Regions from separate parts of the Sporosarcina sp. FA15 genome, predicted to be linked through region 1. Evidence: a T-box and tRNA genes for the amino acid it is inferred to sense, from the RefSeq annotation. Region 1 holds a T-box; the other regions hold tRNA genes.

Region 1 (7,037 bases):
CCTTCAGCTTATTCAATTCTACTTCTAATTGTTCAATTTGCATTTTTAATTTAAGATTATCATGTACACTATTAACGGCGGTTAGCACAGCGATTTTTGTACTGTCGAGATAAGGGTTATGGGCACTGATTTCCCTCATCCTTTCATCGACCATCGAGGCGACCAGCCGCATATGAGTGCTTGTTTCGGTACCGACCATTTTATAGGTCTGTCCGTATATGTCAACTGCTATGCGTGTCTTCTGTTCGTCTGCCAATGATACGACCTCCCACATAAAAAACTCTGTTATTAATCATACCACGAAATGGTTTTAGTTGTGAATTAAGTCGACGAGAGGAAGTTATAAATTGAGTAATCAAGTTATTATTGTAAACAGTCAAGATATGAAAAAAGTGATAAATCATTACACGTCTTCAAAAGTCTTACGCAACGCTCCTGGCGTCGTCTTTGCAGCGAAACTACCTGATACCTCAATCACAGCCTACAAGTCCGGAAAAGTACTATTCCAGGGCGCAGGATCTGAACGAGAAGCCGCGCGTTGGGGTACTGCAGAAGTTAAAGCGGGGTCGGCCGCATTGAAAACAAAAGGTGATGTGCTGCCAGACCGCTTAGCACAGTTATCCGTTCTCGGGTCAGATGAAACAGGAACGGGTGATTTCTTCGGGCCTGTTACTGTTGCAGCTTGTTTCGTCCGTGCCGATCAAATAGAGCTTGTTCGCGAACTTGGTGTAAAAGATTCAAAAATGCTAACAGATGACCTCATGCGAAAAATCGCACCTGATTTACAGGAGGCGCTCATTTATAGTGTGCTGACGCTTGAAAACGAGAAATACAATGATGTACAAGCGAGCGGCTGGTCTCAGGGAAAGATTAAAGCCCTCCTTCATAATCAGGCACTTAAGCATGTACTCCGGAAAATGGACGGAGAGAAACCCGATTATATTTTGATTGACCAATTTGCAGAGCGCGGCATTTATTATAATCACATCAAAGCGGAGTCTGAAATTGTGCGAGAGAATGTGCTGTTTTCGACAAAAGCGGAAGGTCTTCATATGTCGGTTGCAGCTGCGTCAATTATTGCACGTGTTGCATTTTTAGAAGAGATGGACCGGTTGAGTGGGATTGCAGGAATGACACTGCCAAAAGGCGCGGGACCGAGAGTGGATGAGGTGGCCGCCAAGATTTTATTGAAAAGCGGTGAAGATACGTTGAAATCACTGACGAAGTGGCATTTTGCGAATGCAGGGAAAGCTAAGAATCTCGCGGCTAGGAAAAGACGGTGAGTTTTTGACGTGTAATCACAACTTTCGAATTCTAATACCAACTTTGAGAATCTAATACCAACTTTTGAATTCTAATCTCAACTCTTCGTTTTCGCGAAAATCTAAGCAACAAATGCCAAAGTAATTACTGTAATTGCAACTTTACGTTTTTAATGGCAACTCTAAGATTCTAATTTCAATTTTTCAAACGTAGTTGCAACTTTTCTTTTCTAATTGCATTTCCCCAAAAAGAGGCACACAGAATAGAATTCTGTGTGCCTCTTGATTTTAGTTATCCGCGAAGCAAAGCTCCTGCTTCTGTTGTTAACGCGTTCAATACTTTTTCATGCGCTTTGACGACTTCTTCGTCTGTCAATGTGCGCTCAGAATCTGAATATGTCAGTGAGAACGCAAGTGATTTCTTGCCATCTTCAACATTGTCCCCTTCGTAAAGGTCAAACAATCTAACGTCTTTCAACAATTTACCACCAGCGCTGCGAATAACGTTTTCAAGCATACCTGCTGATGTATCGCTCGAAACGACAAGCGCGATGTCCCTTGAACTCGATGGGAAACGTGGAACCTGGGTATATAAAAGTTCTTCCGTTTCAACTGCCAAAATTTTAGCAAGGTTCATTTCCATTACATATGTGTTTTTCAAATCACGTTTTTTCTGTTCTGTCGGGTGAATTTGTCCAATCAAACCAATCCGTTCGGCATTATAGAAAATGTTTGCTGTCCGTCCAGGATGCATCCCGTCAAGAACAGTTTGTTCGAATGACAGACCTTCAGAAAGACCGAGACTATCCATCATGCCTTCGACAATTCCTTTTAGAACGAAGAAGTCGACCGATTTCGTTTCAGCTTGCCATGCATGGTCAACCCATTTCCCAGTAATAACAGCTGCAACATGTTCAACTTCTTGCGGCAGTCCATCTTCCTCTTCACCAAGGAATACCGATCCAGTTTCATAAAGTGCTACCGAATCCATACGGCGTGCAACGTTGTATGTTGCAGCCTCAAGGAGATGCGGGATAAGACTTTGCCGAAGGATACTGCGGTCTTCACTCATCGGCATCAGAAGTTCTGTAACAGGTGCTGTTTCAAGTGCGTAGCTTTGTGCCTGTTCCTTAGATGTTAATGAATACGTCAGTGCCTGGAAGAGTCCTGCGCCTTCAAGGAACGCTCTAACTGTACGACGTTTCGCTTGATACGGCGACAACCCACCCGGCGTCGATTCCGTTATTGGAAGTGTCATTGGAATCAAGTCATAGCCGTACATCCGTGCAATCTCTTCGATAATATCTTCTTGGATTCGAAGATCCTGCCTGCGTGTCGGTGCGTCAATGATCAATTTTCCGTTCACCGCTTCTGTAGGGATTTGTAATCCGTCTAAAATAGCTAGCATTTCTTCAAGAGGGATCTTCATACCAAGGCGATTGTTAATATAATCCGGTGAAACAGTAATGCGTACAGGCGTTTTATCGAGTTCATCAACAATGACAGATCCAGCAAGCACTTCGCCCCCCGCAATTTCAGCCATAAGCTGTGCGGCACGTTCTGCTGCTGCTTCGACTCGATTAGGATCGACTCCTTTTTCAAAACGTGTACTCGCATCACTACGAAGTCCAAGCTCTCTCGAAGTACGGCGGACAGATCCTGATGAGAAGTAAGCAGATTCGATGACAACCGTCGTCGTTCCATCATGTACTTCCGTATTTAATCCGCCCATTACGCCAGCAATCGCTACAGGTTCTTTACCATTCGTAATAACAAGTTGATGCGCTTCCAGTGTCCGTTCAGTATCATCCAATGTCATGATTTTTTCACCTTGTTCCGCAAGACGGACAGCGATTTCACCTGTTCCAAGACGGTCATAGTCAAATGCATGAAGCGGCTGACCGTATTCCATCAGGACAAAGTTTGTAATATCGACAACGTTATTATGTGGACGTACTCCAGCAGCCATTAAACGGTTTTGAAGCCATAACGGCGATGCTTCTACTTTAACGTTTTTAACGACTTTCGCTACGTACATCGGATTTTCTTCTTTTGCATCGATACGCAGTTTCAGCATATCTTCGGCTTTTTCATTTGAAGCCGTGTAGTTAATTTCAGGGAGTTGTATACCTTGTGATAAAATCGCTCCAACTTCATACGCAACGCCTATCATGCTGAGTGCGTCTGAACGGTTAGGCGTTAAATCGAATTCAAGCACTTGATCATCAAGACCAAGCAGCGGGAGTGCGGATTCACCTGGTACAGCTGATTCAGGAAGCACATAGATTCCTTCTGCATATGCTTTTGGTACAAGCTTGCCTTCAATTGCAAGCTCTTGAAGTGAACAGATCATTCCGTTCGATTCCTCACCACGCAGTTTTGCCTTTTTAATCTTCATGCCGCCTGGTAGTACTGCACCTGGACGTGCAACAATGACTTTTTGCCCTTCTGCAACGTTGGGAGCACCACAAATAATTTGTGTAGTTTCTTCCCCAACATCCACTTGACAAATATTCAACTTATCCGCTTCAGGATGTTTCACACATTCCAACACATAACCCACAACTATGTTCGTCATACCATGCGAACGGTCGATGATGGAATCAACTTCAATGCCCGAACGTGTAATTTTCTCCGCAAGGTCTGCCGTAGAAATTCCCTCTATATTTACATATTCACTTAACCATTTTGTAGATACTAACATATTCGTCTCCTCCTCAAGCTTCCGTCCGGTGGAATTGCGATACGAACCGCACGTCATTTGTATAGAAATGACGGATATCTTCCACACCATATTTCAACATTGCAATACGTTCAGGTCCCATACCGAAAGCGAAACCTGATACAACAGCGGGGTCATAACCAGCCATTTCCAGTACATTCGGGTGTACCATACCGGCACCTAAAATTTCGATCCAGCCTGTTTTCTTACAAACGTTACAGCCGTTTCCGCCACATTTAAAACATGAAATATCCATTTCAACAGACGGTTCCGTGAATGGGAAGAAGCTCGGACGCAGACGGATTTCACGCTCATCGCCAAACATTTTTTTAGCGAATAAAGAAAGTGTCCCTTTCAAGTCGCTCATGCGGATATCTTCACCAATAACAAGCCCTTCAATTTGCGTGAATTGATGAGAATGCGTCGCATCGTCACTATCACGACGGTACACTTTACCTGGGCATATAATCTTAATCGGCGCGCCGCCTTTCGCTTCCATCGTCCGTGCTTGAACTGGAGACGTATGTGTACGAAGAAGAATATCTTCGGATATGTAGAACGAATCTTGCATATCACGTGCTGGATGGCCTTTTGGCAAGTTCAGCGCTTCAAAGTTGTAATAATCTTTCTCAACTTCAGGACCCTCAGCAATTTCATAGCCCATGCTGATGAAGAAGTCTTCGATTTCCTCAACAACACGTGTTAACGGATGGTGATTTCCAGTACGTGCAGGACGTCCAGGCAATGTTACATCAATCGATTCTTTTTCAAGCTGTTCGTTGATGGCTAATTCTTCAAGTTTCGCCATACGGTCTTCGAGCACTTCTGTCACTGCCTCACGAATAACATTGACAAGCGCCCCCATTTTCGGACGTTCTTCAGCAGGAAGTTTCCCCATGCCTTTCAGCAAATCAGTAATTGGCCCTTTTTTCCCTAAGTAGGCTACACGAACTTCATTCAATGATTTTACATCTGAAGCTGCTTCAATTTTTGCAAGCGCCTCTACTTTCAACAGTTCTAATTGTGCTTCCATGTCAATTCTCCTTTCAAAATAAAAAAAGTGTAGGGCGTCTGGCGCCCGAAACTAGACGAAATAAAAACCCCGCCCCTTAAAAAAGGGACGAGGACGATTTCGCGGTACCACCCTGATTATCATACCCGAAGATATGATCACTCAAATCGGAATAACGGTCCGGCACCGGCACACCTTTACAGCTTACGCTGGTCCTGGCGGCAGCTCACGGGGTGAACTTCGACAATCATTTACCCATCTGCGCTTTCAGTCAAGGCGCGGACTCCCTTTCGGCTCATGTATTGTTTACTTTTCCCGATCATTGCTTTTCATTTCTGTTCATAACCAATAGTATACCCGATTATGATTTGATCATCAACAACATGCTAGTTTTCACACTTTAGAATACGTATATAGCAGGATGCCCGTTGCCACTGCGACGTTTAACGATTCTGCTTTGCCGTACATTGGAATCTTGACCGTATTATCCGCCATCTCAAGCAAATCCGGATTGACGCCACTGCCTTCATTTCCAACAATTAATGCAAATTCGTCTTGTGGCCAGATATCAGAATGATTTACAGCATTTTTCAATCCTGTCCCTAAAACTTGGATGCCCGCTTCTTTCGCCTTAGCCGTCCATTCAATAAGATCACCCTTGACGATTGGAATATTGAAATGTGAGCCTTGCGCAGAACGTACTGTTTTCGGGTTATACGAATCAGCGGTCCCCATTCCAAGAATAACTGCATCCATTCCAGCAGCATCTGCCGTCCGAATCATCGTTCCGACATTACCAGGATCCTGGACTGCGTCAATTAACAAAAGTTTTTTCCATGCTGAATAATCCTCTTCGGCATGCTCCGGCTGACGGCAATGTGCATAAATACCCTGCGACTGCTCCGTTTCCGAAATTTCTTTCGCAATTGCCTCTGTTATCTCAACAAGCTTTACACCTTCGATAGACCATCCTTGAGGTATTTCAACTCCGTCACGGGTGATCAACGCGAGAATTGTCCCGTTACTTTTTAATGCCTCTTCGACGAGATGAAAACCTTCGACAAGGAATTCTTTCGACTGATCGCGTTCTTTTCGTGTTGTGACAAGCTTTTTCCAATGTTTCACGAGTGCGTTTTGTGATGATTCAATTCGTTTCATATGTACGTTACCGCCTTTTTCTTTTCAGTGTATCAAATGACGGTATAGTTGGCGATATTTGTGTCCAAAATGAAAGTGGGAGGTTGATAAAATGGATTTTCAAATAAGAGATGCCATTTCAGCAAACATGACGAATAATACAGCGGATGATATCCGTAACGTTGTGGAAGATGCTATTAAACGAGGTGAAGAGCACCTGTTACCTGGACTAGGGGTGTTTTTCGAAAAGCTATGGAATCATGCAGGAGAACAAGAAAAAACAAAGATGGCCGGAGAGCTAGCACAAGTATTTGCGGCAAGTTGAATTATGCAAAGATTTCACGGAGCACTATCACCGGCGCAATCTTCTATCACGGCGTTTGGATAAACGTAAAGCCGCTCAATTAATGAGCGGCTTTTGTATTTTAAGAACTAGCTATTTTCCAAAAAGAAATTAAAGTCCTTCGGCGTTGCAAAGCCAAATACAAGTATCCATAATGCAATACTGATGGTCATCCATATTGTTGTGTTCACTTTGCTTGCTCCATACAATAACCCGATGAGTGCGGCGGTATGCGTGCCAATCCAGGCATGCCGTATTTACTTCAAATTCATTTTCCCCATTCGTTCCGACTCGAATTCCTTTTTCCACGACCCCATCTATCCACTTTTTAAAGCAGTGAAAATAGAAAGAAAAACTCGAAGAAAAGTATATTGGAAAATCCGAAAAATTTTATAGTCGTTTTAGTATTTGCATTGATTAATGTTATATTGTATTTGTTCATGAAAAAATCGAAAAATGTGAATTCAAAATAACTACAACTGATTTATTACATAATTTTAAAAGGAGTTTATGACTAATGGCAACTGATTATAAAAGTATTGTAGTAGCTGTAGATGGTTC
Region 2 (7,037 bases), 890 kb from region 1:
TATTCAGTTTTGAGCGAACAAAATTAATTATTTTGTAAAAACGCTTGCAAGTAACAACAAGACATGATATAATTAATCTTGTCTTGTGGAAAATAGTTCAGTGACGATTGCGAAGAGGTCACACCCGTTCCCATACCGAACACGGAAGTTAAGCTCTTCAGCGCCGATGGTAGTTGGGGGTTTCCCCCTGTGAGAGTAGGACGTCGCTGGTCTGTTAGTCCAAAAGAAGATACTTAATGTATGTTCTTAATATTATTCCGCAGTAGCTCAGTGGTAGAGCAATCGGCTGTTAACCGATCGGTCGTAGGTTCGAGTCCTACCTGCGGAGCCATTTAGGAGAGCTGTCCGAGTGGCCGAAGGAGCATGATTGGAAATCATGTAAGCGGCTAACGCTGTTTCAAGGGTTCAAATCCCTTGCTCTCCGCCAGATTCATATAAATGATAAATTAAGGCCCCTTGGTCAAGCGGTTAAGACACCGCCCTTTCACGGCGGTATCACGGGTTCGAATCCCGTAGGGGTCACCATAACTTTTTAGAAATTCATCATTAAGCACGTAGACTTTAATTCAGTAATTCGAGCATAGCACACTCTCGTTAAAATTGGGAGAAGGAAGGAGCGTACATTAGTACGTGACTGACTGAGCGAATGAAGCTGACAAAGAGATGCGCCGCTTATCGCAATTTTACCCAGGAGGATTAGCTCAGCTGGGAGAGCACCTGCCTTACAAGCAGGGGGTCGGCGGTTCGAGCCCGTCATCCTCCACCATTAAGTTTTTTAAGCAGATTCACCGCTTAAAGAAACTTACATATATTTAATTATATAAATACTATTGTCGCGGGGTGGAGAAGTGGTATCTCGTCGGGCTCATAACCCGAAGGTCGCAGGTTCAAATCCTGCCCCCGCAACCAAATTTTATCATGATACAGCAGATCATATAGCTGACATGTAAATCATTAGCTCTTTATCAAATGAATACATTATATTGTTGTCGCGGGGTGGAGAAGTGGTATCTCGTCGGGCTCATAACCCGAAGGTCGCAGGTTCAAATCCTGCCCCCGCAACCAAATGGTCCCGTGGTGTAGCGGTTAACATGCCTGCCTGTCACGCAGGAGATCGCCGGTTCGATCCCGGTCGGGACCGCCATTTTTATTTTTCTTATAAGGTTTAGAATAAGCTAATATCTTAATGTAAACCAAATATGTGGCTCAGTAGCTCAGTCGGTAGAGCAAAGGACTGAAAATCCTTGTGTCGGCGGTTCGATTCCGTCCTGAGCCACCATTTTAATATTTGTGCCGGAGTAGCTCAACTGGTAGAGCAACTGACTTGTAATCAGTAGGTTGAGGGTTCAAGTCCTTTCTCCGGCACCATTTACACCTATATGGTGGGGTAGCGAAGTGGCTAAACGCGGCGGACTGTAAATCCGCTCCCTACGGGTTCGGCGGTTCGAATCCGCCCCCCACCACCAGTTTTAGGGGCATAGTTTAACGGTAGAATAGAGGTCTCCAAAACCTTTGATGTGGGTTCGATTCCTACTGCCCCTGCCATTTTTTTTAGTATAATCTAATATTATGGCGATTGTGGTGAAGTGGTTAACACATCGGATTGTGGTTCCGACACTCGAGGGTTCGATTCCCTTCAGTCGCCCCATTTATCTATCCAATTAAAACAAACTTATATATCATGGCGATTGTGGTGAAGTGGTTAACACATCGGATTGTGGTTCCGACATTCGAGGGTTCGATTCCCTTCAGTCGCCCCATTTTATATTCAATTAAAACAAACTAGATATCATGGCGATTGTGGTGAAGTGGTTAACACATCGGATTGTGGTTCCGACACTCGAGGGTTCGATTCCCTTCAGTCGCCCCATTTATCTTTTTGGGGTATAGCCAAGCGGTAAGGCAACGGACTTTGACTCCGTCACTCGTTGGTTCGAATCCAGCTACCCCAGTTTCGCGGAAGTAGTTCAGTGGTAGAATACGACCTTGCCAAGGTCGGGGTCGCGGGTTCGAATCCCGTCTTCCGCTCCATCATCTACGGCGGCATAGCCAAGCGGTAAGGCATGGGTCTGCAACACCCTTACCACCGGTTCGATTCCGGTTGCCGCCTCCAATTTTCTTATGTATCGTTGTTCGTAAACTAAATAGTGTTATGCCCGAGTGGTGGAATGGCAGACACGTCGCACTCAAAATGCGATGCCGTAAGGCGTGCCGGTTCAAGTCCGGCCTCGGGTATCAGATGAAAAACACAACTTCGGTTGTGTTTTTTTGTGTTTAATTTCTACTATATAAGTTGACTTAACTGAGTGAACGTGGGCTTTGGCTACCCCTAGCACTTTAAAGAATTCAATGTAATTTAATTCTTTATTTCAATATATATTTAGATAAAAGAATAGAGAGTAGGGGAAACATTATGCCATTAATTGAACACCAGGAGTTCATTCAAGCCTCGGTAGAACGTTGCTTTGATCTTGCCCGAGACGTGGATATTCATACCCGTACAACAGAGGGGACGAAAGAGAAGGCTGTCGGTGGGGTGACAACAGGTTTATTGCTGGCCGGGGATATTGTTACATGGGAGGCCGTTCATTTCGGTATAAGACAAAGACTAACTGCCAAAGTAACGGTGATGGATATACCGTATATGTTTGAAGACATAATGGTGAAAGGAGCATTCCAATCTTTTCACCATATTCATGAGTTTATTGAGAAGGATAATGGCACTCTGATGATTGACAGATTTCAATATAGATCACCCTGTGGAGTGATTGGTGTTATTGCGGATAAGTTGTTTTTGGAAAGCTATATGAGAAACTTTATTGTGAGTCGAGCAAGAGCTCTGAAGCATATTGCAGAAAATGAGTAAGAGGCATTTCATCAGGAAAAGTCGACTTGATAAACTTGGTGGCACAAGTTTTCTAGAGAGTGGAACCTGGACGTTACTAATAGATGGTGAGAAAACACAGCGGTTCAAAAATGGGTAGTAAACAAAATCGCTCCTTACCGCCGAAGCGTAAGGAGCGATTTTCATAGAGGGGATCCGATGACACTAGTTTGGGTTGTCCATTGCAATTGCCTTGGTTGGTCATTGGGGATTGGTCACAAAGTAAATGGTGACAGGTTATTGGTTTGCCTGCAATTTAAATTGGATTGATCCCTACTCTATGCCCTGGAGAGGAGTCTCACCTTTCCAAGGGCATTAAAAGTACTTCGTATCATCAAATTTCAAGACAATCGAATAGTTTTTTGCATTAATAGAATTAGATAACTTATGTGCATCCTTTTCTGCTTGCAATGATTTCACCCGATAATCCTCAGGATCGAATAAAGCAACACGGTATACGACCGTACCTTCAGAGTAGCCGTATTGAATCTCTTCTTTTTCTGCCATAGAGAGTTCTTTGTAAAAGCGGGCTTTTGCACGTAATTGTATGGCAAGTTCAATCGCTTCGACAATCGCAAGTTGTTGCCCTTGGAACTCGATTTCATTATCGATATTGGCACGATACATGAGACGGTCGAGCACTCGACTATCTAAACGGACTTCATCCAATTCTGTTTCTACGATTTTAAGGCTACGTGGTCCTTGATCAGGGGTGTTGCCTTTTTCTACATTCGTAAAGGCTACGCGTCTCATTTCATCTTCAAGCTCATGAATTCGTTTTGTTAAAACACTTTTTAATTTTACAGCTTCAGCGAGTGTTATGTTGCTCACTTGTTCATTCCCCCCATTTAGAAACATTGTCAGTCAACTATAATGGAAGTTTGTCCCTCGTGCAAAACATATGAACGAACATCTCCACCACTAAGACTAGTAAACATGTTCCCACATGCTGTTGTCAGTTCAAACGCTTCAGTAGCATCCATGGACGGGCGTAGGAAGAAGATATGTAACGCGTCTGTCGTATCTTCTGTTACAGCGCTACGTATAGAATCGACATATGGACTACCGAATGGGCTATAATCATCTTTTAACAGTAGAATGTTTTGTAATGAATTAAAACGACCATTCAATCCATCATATCCATCCTCTTCTGTCCCTGAAGTAACGACTATATCGCCGACAATTTTTTCGAGGTCATAGATGCCTACTGGAATTTCGTGCTGCAAGGAAAAGAAGTTATTCAAGTCGACAGCATTGTGGAATGGATCGATGTAGTTTTGCTTCTTAATCCGGCGCATAAGTGCTTCTGTAGAATGACGGTATCGATTAGGGTCTGCGCCAAGTGCTTTCCACACAGTACGCCATTCTTTAATGCCAGGGAATTCGGGGACGGACTTGTTCTCCAGCTCAAAGAAAAGTTGCTCTTGGAATAATTGCAATTTTCCTTTTAGCATTTGAGGCGATTCTGACACTGTAATTTTGGTATAATGATTAATGCCCAATTTTAATCCGGGTACGGCACCTAAAAGCTTCATATCCATTTCAATAATCAATGACTTCACCCTTTATATAGTTTAATTCAATAGTAGCATAGTGGAGGCGATACAGTGTGAATGCTGTTCAGTTGCAACAGTCAGTGAGGGACTATGCGGAGTCAATCGGCATCGACAAAATTGGTTTTACAACAGCTGCACCATTTCGTGAGTTGAAAAACCGCTTGAAGCGGCAGCAAGAACTAGGCTATCAGTCGGGTTTTGAAGAAAAGGATTTAGATAAACGGACAGAACCTGCTCTTTTGCTTGATCAAGCAGAAAGCATTATTGCAATTGCTGTAGCTTATCCATCCAAAATGGCAGATTCTCCGAGAGGAAAAAAAGGTGAGCGACGGGGCATTTTTTGTCGTGCATCGTGGGGGACAGATTATCATACGGTCCTTCGTGAGAAGCTGAGACTGCTTGAGGAATTTATACTAGAACATGCACCTGAGGCAAAGGTTCGCTCGATGGTAGATACGGGTGAGCTTGCAGACCGCGCTGTTGCAGAACGGGCGGGGATTGGATGGTCGGCAAAAAACTGTTCAATAATTACGCCGGAATTCGGTTCGTATGTGTACCTGGGTGAAATGATTACCAATATCCCTTTTGCGCCGGACGTTCCAATGGAAGATGAATGTGGGGATTGCACACTTTGTCTTGACGTATGTCCAACTGGTGCATTGATTCAGGGAGGCCAATTAAATGCGCAGCGTTGTATTGCTTTCCTTACACAGTCGAAAAAGCCAATTCCGGAAGAATTTCGTGCGGAGTTTGGTAATCGAATATACGGGTGTGATACATGTCAAACGGTATGTCCGAAAAATAAAGGAAAGCATAATTTGCATCAGCAAGCATTCCAAGCAGACCCTGAACTGGCGAAGCCGCTTCTTCAACCAGTGCTCAGGCTGTCGAATCGAGAATTTAAAGAGAAATTTGGACATGTATCAGGATCTTGGCGCGGAAAAAATCCGATTCAGCGAAATGCAATTATTGCACTCGCACATTTCAAGGAGGAGTCTGCGGTACCAGAATTGATCAGTATGTTAGAGAACGATCCGAGACCCGTCATTCGTGGTACGATTGCATGGGCACTTGGTCGAATTGGTTTGGATGAAGGATATGTAGCGATTAAGGAAGCATTATCGAAAGAGGAAGATCCGGAAGTGCGTGCTGAATTAGAAAAGGCAGCGGATACTTATATACTGAAGAAATGAATGCCTATATAAACTAAACGAAGGCTCCTTACAAGAGGCAGCAGAAGTAAATTCAATGGGGTTCTATATTTCAACAAATCTATAGTAAGAAAAAGTTTAATTGGAGGAATCACTGAGATGGCCATACACGTAGCGTTATTTGAACCACAAATCCCTGCAAACACAGGGAACATTGCAAGGACATGCGCAGGAACAGGAGCGAAACTTCATCTTGTGAAACCGCTTGGGTTTTCGACGGACGACAAAATGTTGAAACGTGCGGGGCTCGATTACTGGGAGCACGTCGATATTACATATCATGAAGGAATTCGTGAGCTATTCGCGGCGAATCCCGATGCTGTTTTTTACTTTTTGACAAAACACGGTGAAAGGACTCATACTGCATTCGATTATTCTGATGGTGCAACAGATATATTTTTCGTCTTCGGTAAAGAGACGAGCGGACTTCCTGAAGATATTTTAGAGGAGAATAAAGAACGGTGCCTTCGAATCCCGATGAACGACAACATTCGGTCGCTTAATTTATCGAACACGGCGGCGATACTTATATATGAAGCACTTAGGCAACAATCTTATCCAGGATTGGTATAAAAAAAAACGGGGCAGCCTGAAGGCATGTCCCGTTTTACTTATTGTTATTTTTTTAGGCCAGGTATCTTAACCTTGCCCGGTTTATCATCGTATCCGCCTGTGAAAATTGCAGATAGGAATGCAAAGCAAACACCTATAATTAGAATTACTGTCATGATAGGTACCTCCTGTAAATTCATTAGTAGCTTCGTTAAGTATACCCTATTTTAAATGGAATTGAAACGACCGTCAGGAAAAATTGTGACAGAGCCAAGAAAAATGAAACTTTTTGTCGGCTTATCCGTATATAACATAACGACTTAAATAATATGGAGGTAGAATATAGTATGAAAAATTACTCGACAGGAATGAAATGGATCACGGCAATTGCAGAAGGTTTTCTTGCAATTCCAATCATTGGAGGAGTTTTTGTTATAAGCTCCGGATATTCAGTGCTGGGTGTCATGTTCGTTTTACATGCCATTACGTTACTGCTTTCAATTCGGGACATGCAGGGTAAGGCAGCACCCATCCTAGGTCTCGTAACGAGCATAGTGAGTGCTATTCCGTTCATTGGCTGGTTCATGCACCTACTAACTGCAGGAGCGCTCGTAATGTCAGCTATCACTTCTAGACGGTAAATCAATATGTAAGAAATACCCTTCCGAATACTAACGGAAGGGTATTTTTTAATGTGGTAAATAGAGCAGCTGATAGGTGAACAGTACTGCGAAAATATATAACAGGATAGGAACTTGTTTTCCTTTCCCTTTCACAACTTTCAATAGCGGGTATGTGATGAAACCAAGAGCGATTCCTGTCGCAATGCTCGAT
Region 3 (7,037 bases), 590 kb from region 1:
TCATCGCATCCTGGGGCTGTAGTCGGTCCCAAGGGTTGGGCTGTTCGCCCATTAAAGCGGTACGCGAGCTGGGTTCAGAACGTCGTGAGACAGTTCGGTCCCTATCCGTCGCGGGCGCAGGAAATTTGAGAGGAGCTGTCCTTAGTACGAGAGGACCGGGATGGACATACCTCTGGTGTACCAGTTGTCTTGCCAAAGGCATCGCTGGGTAGCTATGTATGGACGGGATAAATGCTGAAAGCATCTAAGCATGAAGCCCCCCTCGAGATGAGATTTCCCATTACGCAAGTAAGTAAGATCCCTCAAAGAAGATGAGGTTGATAGGTCTGGGGTGGAAGCACGGCGACGTGTGGAGCTGACGGATACTAATCGATCGAGGACTTAACCAATTTTGAAAAGGGCTTGATTACCCTGATTCTGTGTAGCACAATGTCTGTTTTATTCAGTTTTGAGCGAATAAGTACCGTTCATAAAAAAAGTACTTGCAATTAATTAGATGATATGTTATAATAATTATTGTCTTTGAGAAAAGATCATACAAGTCTGGTGACGATTGCGAAGAGGTCACACCCGTTCCCATCCCGAACACGGAAGTTAAGCTCTTCAGCGCCGATGGTAGTTGGGGGTTTCCCCCTGTGAGAGTAGGACGTCGCCGGTCTTGTAACAATTATTACATAGGTTTATGAATAGGACGAACAACTGAAGTTTGTCGCACTTATACCCAGGAGGATTAGCTCAGCTGGGAGAGCACCTGCCTTACAAGCAGGGGGTCGGCGGTTCGAGCCCGTCATCCTCCACCATTTTATTTATAATGAAAACTATTAGCCGGAGTAGCTCAACTGGTAGAGCAACTGACTTGTAATCAGTAGGTTGAGGGTTCAAGTCCTTTCTCCGGCACCACTTTTCGAGCCATTAGCTCAGTTGGTAGAGCATCTGACTTTTAATCAGAGGGTCGCAGGTTCGAATCCTGCATGGCTCACCATTTTTATGACTTAGTGTCATAATTTATATTGCGGGTATGGCGGAACTGGCAGACGCGCTAGACTTAGGATCTAGTGCCTTCGGGCGTGGGGGTTCGACTCCCTTTACCCGCACTTATAATGCGGAAGTAGTTCAGTGGTAGAATACGACCTTGCCAAGGTCGGGGTCGCGGGTTCGAATCCCGTCTTCCGCTCCATATTTTTGCCGGGGTGGCGGAACTGGCAGACGCACAGGACTTAAAATCCTGCGGTAGGTGACTACCGTACCGGTTCGATTCCGGTTCTCGGCATTAATAACTTTTCACTTATATGCGCTCGTAGCTCAATTGGATAGAGCACCTGACTACGGATCAGGAGGTTGTGGATTCGACTTCTGCCGGGCGCACCATTATGTTTTTAAACTTTATAATTCTTCGGGACGTAGCTCAGCTTGGTAGAGCACTTGGTTTGGGACCAAGGGGTCGCAGGTTCGAATCCTGTCTTCCCGACCATTAAGCTTTTTAAGCAGATTCGCCGCTTAAAGAATATACCATTTTAAGTAGATTTGTGCTTTAATAATTGCCAGCTATAATGGGGCCTTAGCTCAGCTGGGAGAGCGCCTGCCTTGCACGCAGGAGGTCAGCGGTTCGATCCCGCTAGGCTCCACCAACACAATTTTAATAAAGATCCTGGCGGCGTAGCTCAGCTGGCTAGAGCGTACGGTTCATACCCGTGAGGTCGGGGGTTCGATCCCCTCTGCCGCCATCTTAAAGGACCTTTAGCTCAGTTGGTTAGAGCAGACGGCTCATAACCGTCCGGTCGCAGGTTCGAGTCCTGCAAGGTCCACCACTATTATATACAGCCATGGAGGTATACCCAAGCCCGGCTGAAGGGATCGGTCTTGAAAACCGACAGGGGAGTCAAATCCCGCGGGGGTTCGAATCCCTCTACCTCCTCCATTTTTAACTAGTGGTGAAATTAAATAGTACTTATATTGTTGTCGCGGGGTGGAGAAGTGGTATCTCGTCGGGCTCATAACCCGAAGGTCACAGGTTCAAATCCTGTCCCCGCAACCAAATGGTCCCGTGGTGTAGCGGTTAACATGCCTGCCTGTCACGCAGGAGATCGCCGGTTCGATCCCGGTCGGGACCGCCATTTTTATTAATACTATAAGGTTTAGAATAAGTTAACGACTTAATGTAAACTAAATACGTGGCTCAGTAGCTCAGTCGGTAGAGCAAAGGACTGAAAATCCTTGTGTCGGCGGTTCGATTCCGTCCTGAGCCACCATTGTTATGCGAGTGTAGTTTAGTGGTAAAACCTCAGCCTTCCAAGCTGATGATGAGGGTTCGATTCCCTTCACTCGCTCCAAAAAGGGCCTATAGCTCAGCTGGTTAGAGCGCACGCCTGATAAGCGTGAGGTCGATGGTTCGAGTCCATTTAGGCCCACCATTCCGCAGTAGCTCAGTGGTAGAGCAATCGGCTGTTAACCGATCGGTCGTAGGTTCGAGTCCTACCTGCGGAGCCATTTATATATGGGGAAGTACTCAAGCGGCTCAAGAGGTGCCCCTGCTAAGGGTATAGATCGCGAAAGCGGTGCGAGGGTTCGAATCCCTCCTTCTCCGCCATATATAATTTGGCCCCTTGGTCAAGCGGTTAAGACACCGCCCTTTCACGGCGGTATCACGGGTTCGAATCCCGTAGGGGTCATACATAAAAGTAGCTTTACAAGTTCTTAATGAACTTGTAAAGCTACTTTTTAATTTGTTTATATATAGTTTTCTAGTTCACTTAAATTCTCACTATATATGTTGAATTAAAGAATCCCATTGAATCTACTGTGGCGCTCAATAAGGAGAGAGTTATAATTCGGGGTGTGGATTGTAGAACGCTTGACGCTTTGGGGATGCCTTTCACCGTAAGCCTGGATATCGCTTCGCATCCAGTCTCACGGCTTCGGCGACCCCTTTGCCGCGCCTGCACTAGGGTGTTCATTATCGAGAGAAATGTGATTTTGAGATGTATATGCCGAGATTATAAGGTGATTACTAGTTGATACTGCTTATATTCAAGAAAGACGTACTCCAGGTTGCAGATTTCATCACAGATAATGAAATGCTCTTTCTCATATAGACCATCCAGCGTCGAAGCGATATTGGTAGGAGTTCTGTTTCATTCTTAAATAAAAAAGACAAGACTATGTAGAAGACTTCAGCCGCCAAAATTATATCTTTGGCGGCTTTTATCCAGTTAAGAAGCCCCGCTATTCTTTCGTCCCAAAAAGCTCTAGCATTTCGTGTACTTATGCCTTTGGAGAGCAACGGATGGATAACCACCAAACGATTCCCGAAAAATGTGTAGGGTGCTACGAAGTCGCATCCCTACACATCAAGATATCTCGATAATAGTAAAGAGGTCGTTCTATCTAAAGCAACTCAAAGGCAACTGCACACGCAGCGCCTAGTGTTTGATTAAATCATTTACTGGTTACTTTTGGTTAATTAACATACGTGAGCTAAAATATCCTGAAAAGAAACACCATAAGCAATGGCCTATGGTGTTTCTTTTCACTTCTTCTGATCCTCTATATAACTATCTTTTTCATGATAAGGAATATCTCCGAGAGGGGATTCGATTCCTTCATCATCCAGTTCCGCTTCATATTTCTCTGAGGCATCGGACCTGATGAAACCGCGTGACTTTCCATTTATATCGGTTCCTGTGAATTCTTCAAATTCTTCGGTTGCACCATCTGAAATTCCGCTGTCGTATAACGTATTGTAGTCATCGTGATCTCCGCTGAAATCGGAAGGAGTTTCTGATGTTCCAGATTTTGCGATTTCCTGAAAGCTGTCTTCGCCATCCCGGGCCGCTCCGGAAAATGAATTTGGGTTGGCCATGGTAAGCGTATCTTCTTCGACAGGTCGATCATTGGGGATTTCTTGCTCAGTCGCATGGTCGATGCAAAGAGTTGTGTAAGGAACTGCTTCAAGTCGCCCAAATGGTATATCTTTTTGGCACACTTCACATTTCCCGTAAGAACCGTCCACCATCGCTTGTAAGGCGCTTTCTACTTTATCTAATTCAGAGCCGGCATGAACGTTTAAAGCCATGTCCTTCTCTCTTTCAAACAGTTCTGTACCCATATCACCGGGATGATTGTCATACATCGACAGCTCGCCGGCAGCTTCTTGTGCACTTTCCTTAATATCTGTTTCTTCTTCTGTTTTTGTTAAGTGATCCTTCATTTCATATAGTTCTTTTTTTAGAGTGGCTTTTTGTTTATCGTTCAACAAGTTTTGTCACGTCCTTTTTAGTAATGGCATTAGTCTGCACATACACACCGTACTTAATAAACAAAAGTACAGATTGTTGACTATCGTTACTTAACTTTCCTTTATTTCGTTCCATCTAAACATATAAATCAGAAAAAGCGTAAAGCTTCGAGTTAAATCGAGGCTTTACGCTTTTTTTTATTAGTTAGAGCAGATGCCCAATGAGTATTCCGATCCCTAATAGTAAGCCGAATAAAGTGTTCGTAACTGCAGTGTTTTTCATCGCAGGCATCACATGTATTGGGATGTGATTTTTTCGGAACACAGTAATCGCTCCAATCGGCTTTTTGACACTAAGAAATACAAGCAGTGCCCATGGAGTAAGATGACCGAAGAGAATCATTGCAATAATCCAGCCATAGGAAATAATGAAAAATAGCATTAGGATTGTAATTGCGTTGTAGCGGCCCACAAGAATAGCGAGTGTTTTTCGTCCGCCTTCCTTATCGCCTTCTAAATCACGTATATTATTTGCTAGCATAATACCTGCGACTAGCAACATACTTGGGATAGATAGCAGAACCGCTTCTGTCGTTACTGTTTCTGTCTGGATATAAAACGCAATAAGGATAAGTAACATTCCCATGACAACACCGGAAAACAGTTCTCCAAATGGCGTGTAGGCGATAGGATACGGTCCTCCAGTATAAAAGTAGCCTACCATCATTGACAGGATCCCGACGACTGCGAGCATCCATGAGGTTTCCATACATATATAGATACCAATAAGGACGGAAATCCCGTAAAGCATAAAGGCAAGATTCAACACGGTTTTTGGTTTTACACCATTACGGACGATTGTACCGCCGATACCAATGGACTGTTCTGTATCAAGTCCTCTTTTAAAATCATAATATTCATTGAACATATTCGTTGCCATTTGGATGAAAACACTCGCGACGAGCATGGCGATGAATAAAGGAAAATGTAATTTTCCGTAAGTTAGTGCAATCATGGTACCGAGAAATACAGGTGCAAAGGCTGCCGTTAGTGTATGTGGACGTGTAAGCTGCCACCAAATACGCCAGCCTTTATCCGCTTTTATTGTCTGTTGCAATTTGGCTCTCTCCCTATCCTTTTAATGACCCTATCTATTGTACTCCAAAATGGGTGGAGTGAACATATGGACTGCTTATTATGTGCTGAAACGACATTGATTCGGTATGATAGACTATAGGTATTGTTTTAAATCAGTCGAATGAATGTACGGAGGGAAAATAATGAATCGGAAGTTGACCGCTACCCGTGAATCTCAATTAAATGTTAGGCAGAATGAGCTGCGTTTTTTTACAGAAACTGTCGATGCGGGGAGAATCTCACCACTTGCGTTTTTTGAAGCAGGGGATTCGTGTTACAAAGATGAACGTTTCTATTGGCAAAATGCAGATAAAACTTTAACGCTTGTTGGTATTGGACATGCTACGGTATTAACAAGTGATGGAACGAATGATCGTTTCACACATATTTCAACAAGTTGGAAAAAATTATGTAGTGCGCTTATTAAAGAAGAAAATGATCGGGAACCTGTTCTTTTTGGAGGTTTCTCGTTTGATCCGAAAAGTGTTAAGCAATCAGAGTGGGATGCATTTCCATCGGCCCATTTCGTTGTACCTTCTTTCCAGTTGTCGATTACGAATGGCAAGACAGAAATTTCCATTAACCTCGTAACAAAAAGCAACGATGGGGCAGAACAGTTTGAGAAGTTAAGGGATGAAAGAGACCGTCTAATTCATATCGCGCAAGTCGAGGAATCCGCTCTGCTTACAAAACCGGAAGTTGTGTCAATAGAGGAACTTTCGAAAGAACATTATCTGGAAACCGTTGCAGATGTCACAAAGAAAATTAACAATGGTGAAGCGGAAAAAGTAGTAATTGCACGTTCGGTTAAACTAAACTTTGCAGATGACGTGCCGGCTGTCACTGCACTTCATCATATATCAAATGAACAGCAGGAAAGTTATCACTTTGGATTGCAAAAAGACGGCCAATTATTTTTTGGTGCTACACCTGAACGTTTAATTGAAATATCAAATGGCCGTGCGTATTCGGCATGTGTCGCGGGTTCCATTAAACGAGGCAAGTCGGCAACTGAAGACCGCGAACTTGGCGATGAACTTCTTGAAGATAGAAAAAACCGAGAAGAGCATCAATATGTCGTTAATATGATTTCACAAGTGTTTAAATCATTTTGCACAGACATCAAAATTTCGAAAGTACCGAAACTGATGAAAGTCCGTGATATTCAGCATTTGTTTACGCCAGTTGAAGGAAAAGTTGAACAAGGAACTGATATTTTTAGTTTGGTTCAAGCACTTCACCCGACACCGGCACTAGGCGGTGTCCCAACTGATATAGCGATGGAAATGATTCGTTCTGAGGAAAACTTGGATCGGGGTTATTATGCTGGACCAATTGGTTGGACAGATACTGCTGGAAATGGTGAATTCGCTGTTGCAATCCGTTCCGCACTTCTTGACGGCAATAGTGCGTACTTATACGCAGGTGGAGGAATTGTGGCAGACTCTGAACCAGATAAAGAATACGATGAAACATGGGTGAAATTCAGACCGGTTATGCGGGCGCTTGGAGGAAAACTGAATGGATAACCGTACAGTTTTGACTGATTATGTTCGTAGAATGACTGCTGCTTTGATGATGGCTGATGTGAAAACGGTAGTTATTAGTCCAGGCTCTCGTTCGACACCACTGGCTTACGCTTTCGCTTCAACAAAAGGCCTTGATG

Evidence for each region. A T-box is a leader RNA that pairs with one kind of tRNA and senses whether it is charged. The one in region 1 lies ahead of pheS (phenylalanine--tRNA ligase subunit alpha), so its partner is inferred to be a tRNA-Phe.
Region 2: it has a tRNA-Phe gene. The T-box ahead of pheS (phenylalanine--tRNA ligase subunit alpha) is inferred to sense a tRNA for this amino acid. The anticodon was not compared.
Region 3: it has a tRNA-Phe gene. The T-box ahead of pheS (phenylalanine--tRNA ligase subunit alpha) is inferred to sense a tRNA for this amino acid. The anticodon was not compared.

What each region holds. Positions count from the first base shown of each region.
Region 1 covers NZ_CP188818.1:593,704-600,740, reverse strand. The annotation lists gene zapA (cell division protein ZapA) at 1-274, opposite strand, end outside; gene rnhC (ribonuclease HIII) at 348-1,283, shown strand; gene pheT (phenylalanine--tRNA ligase subunit beta) at 1,555-3,966, opposite strand; gene pheS (phenylalanine--tRNA ligase subunit alpha) at 3,980-5,017, opposite strand; T-box leader at 5,098-5,328, opposite strand; gene ACP8HG_RS02895 (TrmH family RNA methyltransferase) at 5,390-6,154, opposite strand; gene sspI (small acid-soluble spore protein SspI) at 6,246-6,458, shown strand; gene ACP8HG_RS02885 (universal stress protein) at 6,994-7,037, shown strand, end outside.
Region 2 covers NZ_CP188818.1:4,321,310-4,328,346, forward strand. The annotation lists rRNA gene rrf (5S ribosomal RNA) at 97-212, shown strand; tRNA gene ACP8HG_RS20535 (tRNA-Asn) at 257-331, shown strand; tRNA gene ACP8HG_RS20540 (tRNA-Ser) at 336-427, shown strand; tRNA gene ACP8HG_RS20545 (tRNA-Glu) at 451-525, shown strand; tRNA gene ACP8HG_RS20550 (tRNA-Val) at 691-766, shown strand; tRNA gene ACP8HG_RS20555 (tRNA-Met) at 835-909, shown strand; tRNA gene ACP8HG_RS20560 (tRNA-Met) at 991-1,065, shown strand; tRNA gene ACP8HG_RS20565 (tRNA-Asp) at 1,069-1,144, shown strand; tRNA gene ACP8HG_RS20570 (tRNA-Phe) at 1,204-1,279, shown strand; tRNA gene ACP8HG_RS20575 (tRNA-Thr) at 1,293-1,368, shown strand; tRNA gene ACP8HG_RS20580 (tRNA-Tyr) at 1,382-1,466, shown strand; tRNA gene ACP8HG_RS20585 (tRNA-Trp) at 1,472-1,545, shown strand; tRNA gene ACP8HG_RS20590 (tRNA-His) at 1,573-1,648, shown strand; tRNA gene ACP8HG_RS20595 (tRNA-His) at 1,685-1,760, shown strand; tRNA gene ACP8HG_RS20600 (tRNA-His) at 1,795-1,870, shown strand; tRNA gene ACP8HG_RS20605 (tRNA-Gln) at 1,881-1,952, shown strand; tRNA gene ACP8HG_RS20610 (tRNA-Gly) at 1,957-2,031, shown strand; tRNA gene ACP8HG_RS20615 (tRNA-Cys) at 2,040-2,113, shown strand; tRNA gene ACP8HG_RS20620 (tRNA-Leu) at 2,155-2,235, shown strand; gene ACP8HG_RS20625 (SRPBCC family protein) at 2,414-2,866, shown strand; gene ACP8HG_RS20630 (hypothetical protein) at 3,200-3,715, opposite strand; gene ACP8HG_RS20635 (B3/B4 domain-containing protein) at 3,745-4,437, opposite strand; gene queG (tRNA epoxyqueuosine(34) reductase QueG) at 4,494-5,633, shown strand; gene trmL (tRNA (uridine(34)/cytosine(34)/5-carboxymethylaminomethyluridine(34)-2'-O)-methyltransferase TrmL) at 5,751-6,224, shown strand; gene ACP8HG_RS20650 (hypothetical protein) at 6,572-6,844, shown strand; gene ACP8HG_RS20655 (NCS2 family permease) at 6,893-7,037, opposite strand, start outside.
Region 3 covers NZ_CP188818.1:4,580-11,616, forward strand. The annotation lists rRNA gene ACP8HG_RS00010 (23S ribosomal RNA) at 1-389, shown strand, start outside; rRNA gene rrf (5S ribosomal RNA) at 543-658, shown strand; tRNA gene ACP8HG_RS00020 (tRNA-Val) at 725-800, shown strand; tRNA gene ACP8HG_RS00025 (tRNA-Thr) at 825-900, shown strand; tRNA gene ACP8HG_RS00030 (tRNA-Lys) at 907-982, shown strand; tRNA gene ACP8HG_RS00035 (tRNA-Leu) at 1,013-1,094, shown strand; tRNA gene ACP8HG_RS00040 (tRNA-Gly) at 1,103-1,177, shown strand; tRNA gene ACP8HG_RS00045 (tRNA-Leu) at 1,185-1,270, shown strand; tRNA gene ACP8HG_RS00050 (tRNA-Arg) at 1,292-1,368, shown strand; tRNA gene ACP8HG_RS00055 (tRNA-Pro) at 1,395-1,471, shown strand; tRNA gene ACP8HG_RS00060 (tRNA-Ala) at 1,553-1,628, shown strand; tRNA gene ACP8HG_RS00065 (tRNA-Met) at 1,651-1,724, shown strand; tRNA gene ACP8HG_RS00070 (tRNA-Ile) at 1,732-1,808, shown strand; tRNA gene ACP8HG_RS00075 (tRNA-Ser) at 1,826-1,918, shown strand; tRNA gene ACP8HG_RS00080 (tRNA-Met) at 1,961-2,035, shown strand; tRNA gene ACP8HG_RS00085 (tRNA-Asp) at 2,039-2,114, shown strand; tRNA gene ACP8HG_RS00090 (tRNA-Phe) at 2,174-2,249, shown strand; tRNA gene ACP8HG_RS00095 (tRNA-Gly) at 2,257-2,330, shown strand; tRNA gene ACP8HG_RS00100 (tRNA-Ile) at 2,335-2,411, shown strand; tRNA gene ACP8HG_RS00105 (tRNA-Asn) at 2,413-2,487, shown strand; tRNA gene ACP8HG_RS00110 (tRNA-Ser) at 2,497-2,587, shown strand; tRNA gene ACP8HG_RS00115 (tRNA-Glu) at 2,598-2,669, shown strand; gene ACP8HG_RS00120 (TraR/DksA C4-type zinc finger protein) at 3,527-4,255, opposite strand; gene ACP8HG_RS00125 (1,4-dihydroxy-2-naphthoate polyprenyltransferase) at 4,440-5,351, opposite strand; gene ACP8HG_RS00130 (isochorismate synthase) at 5,515-6,900, shown strand; gene menD (2-succinyl-5-enolpyruvyl-6-hydroxy-3-cyclohexene-1-carboxylic-acid synthase) at 6,893-7,037, shown strand, end outside.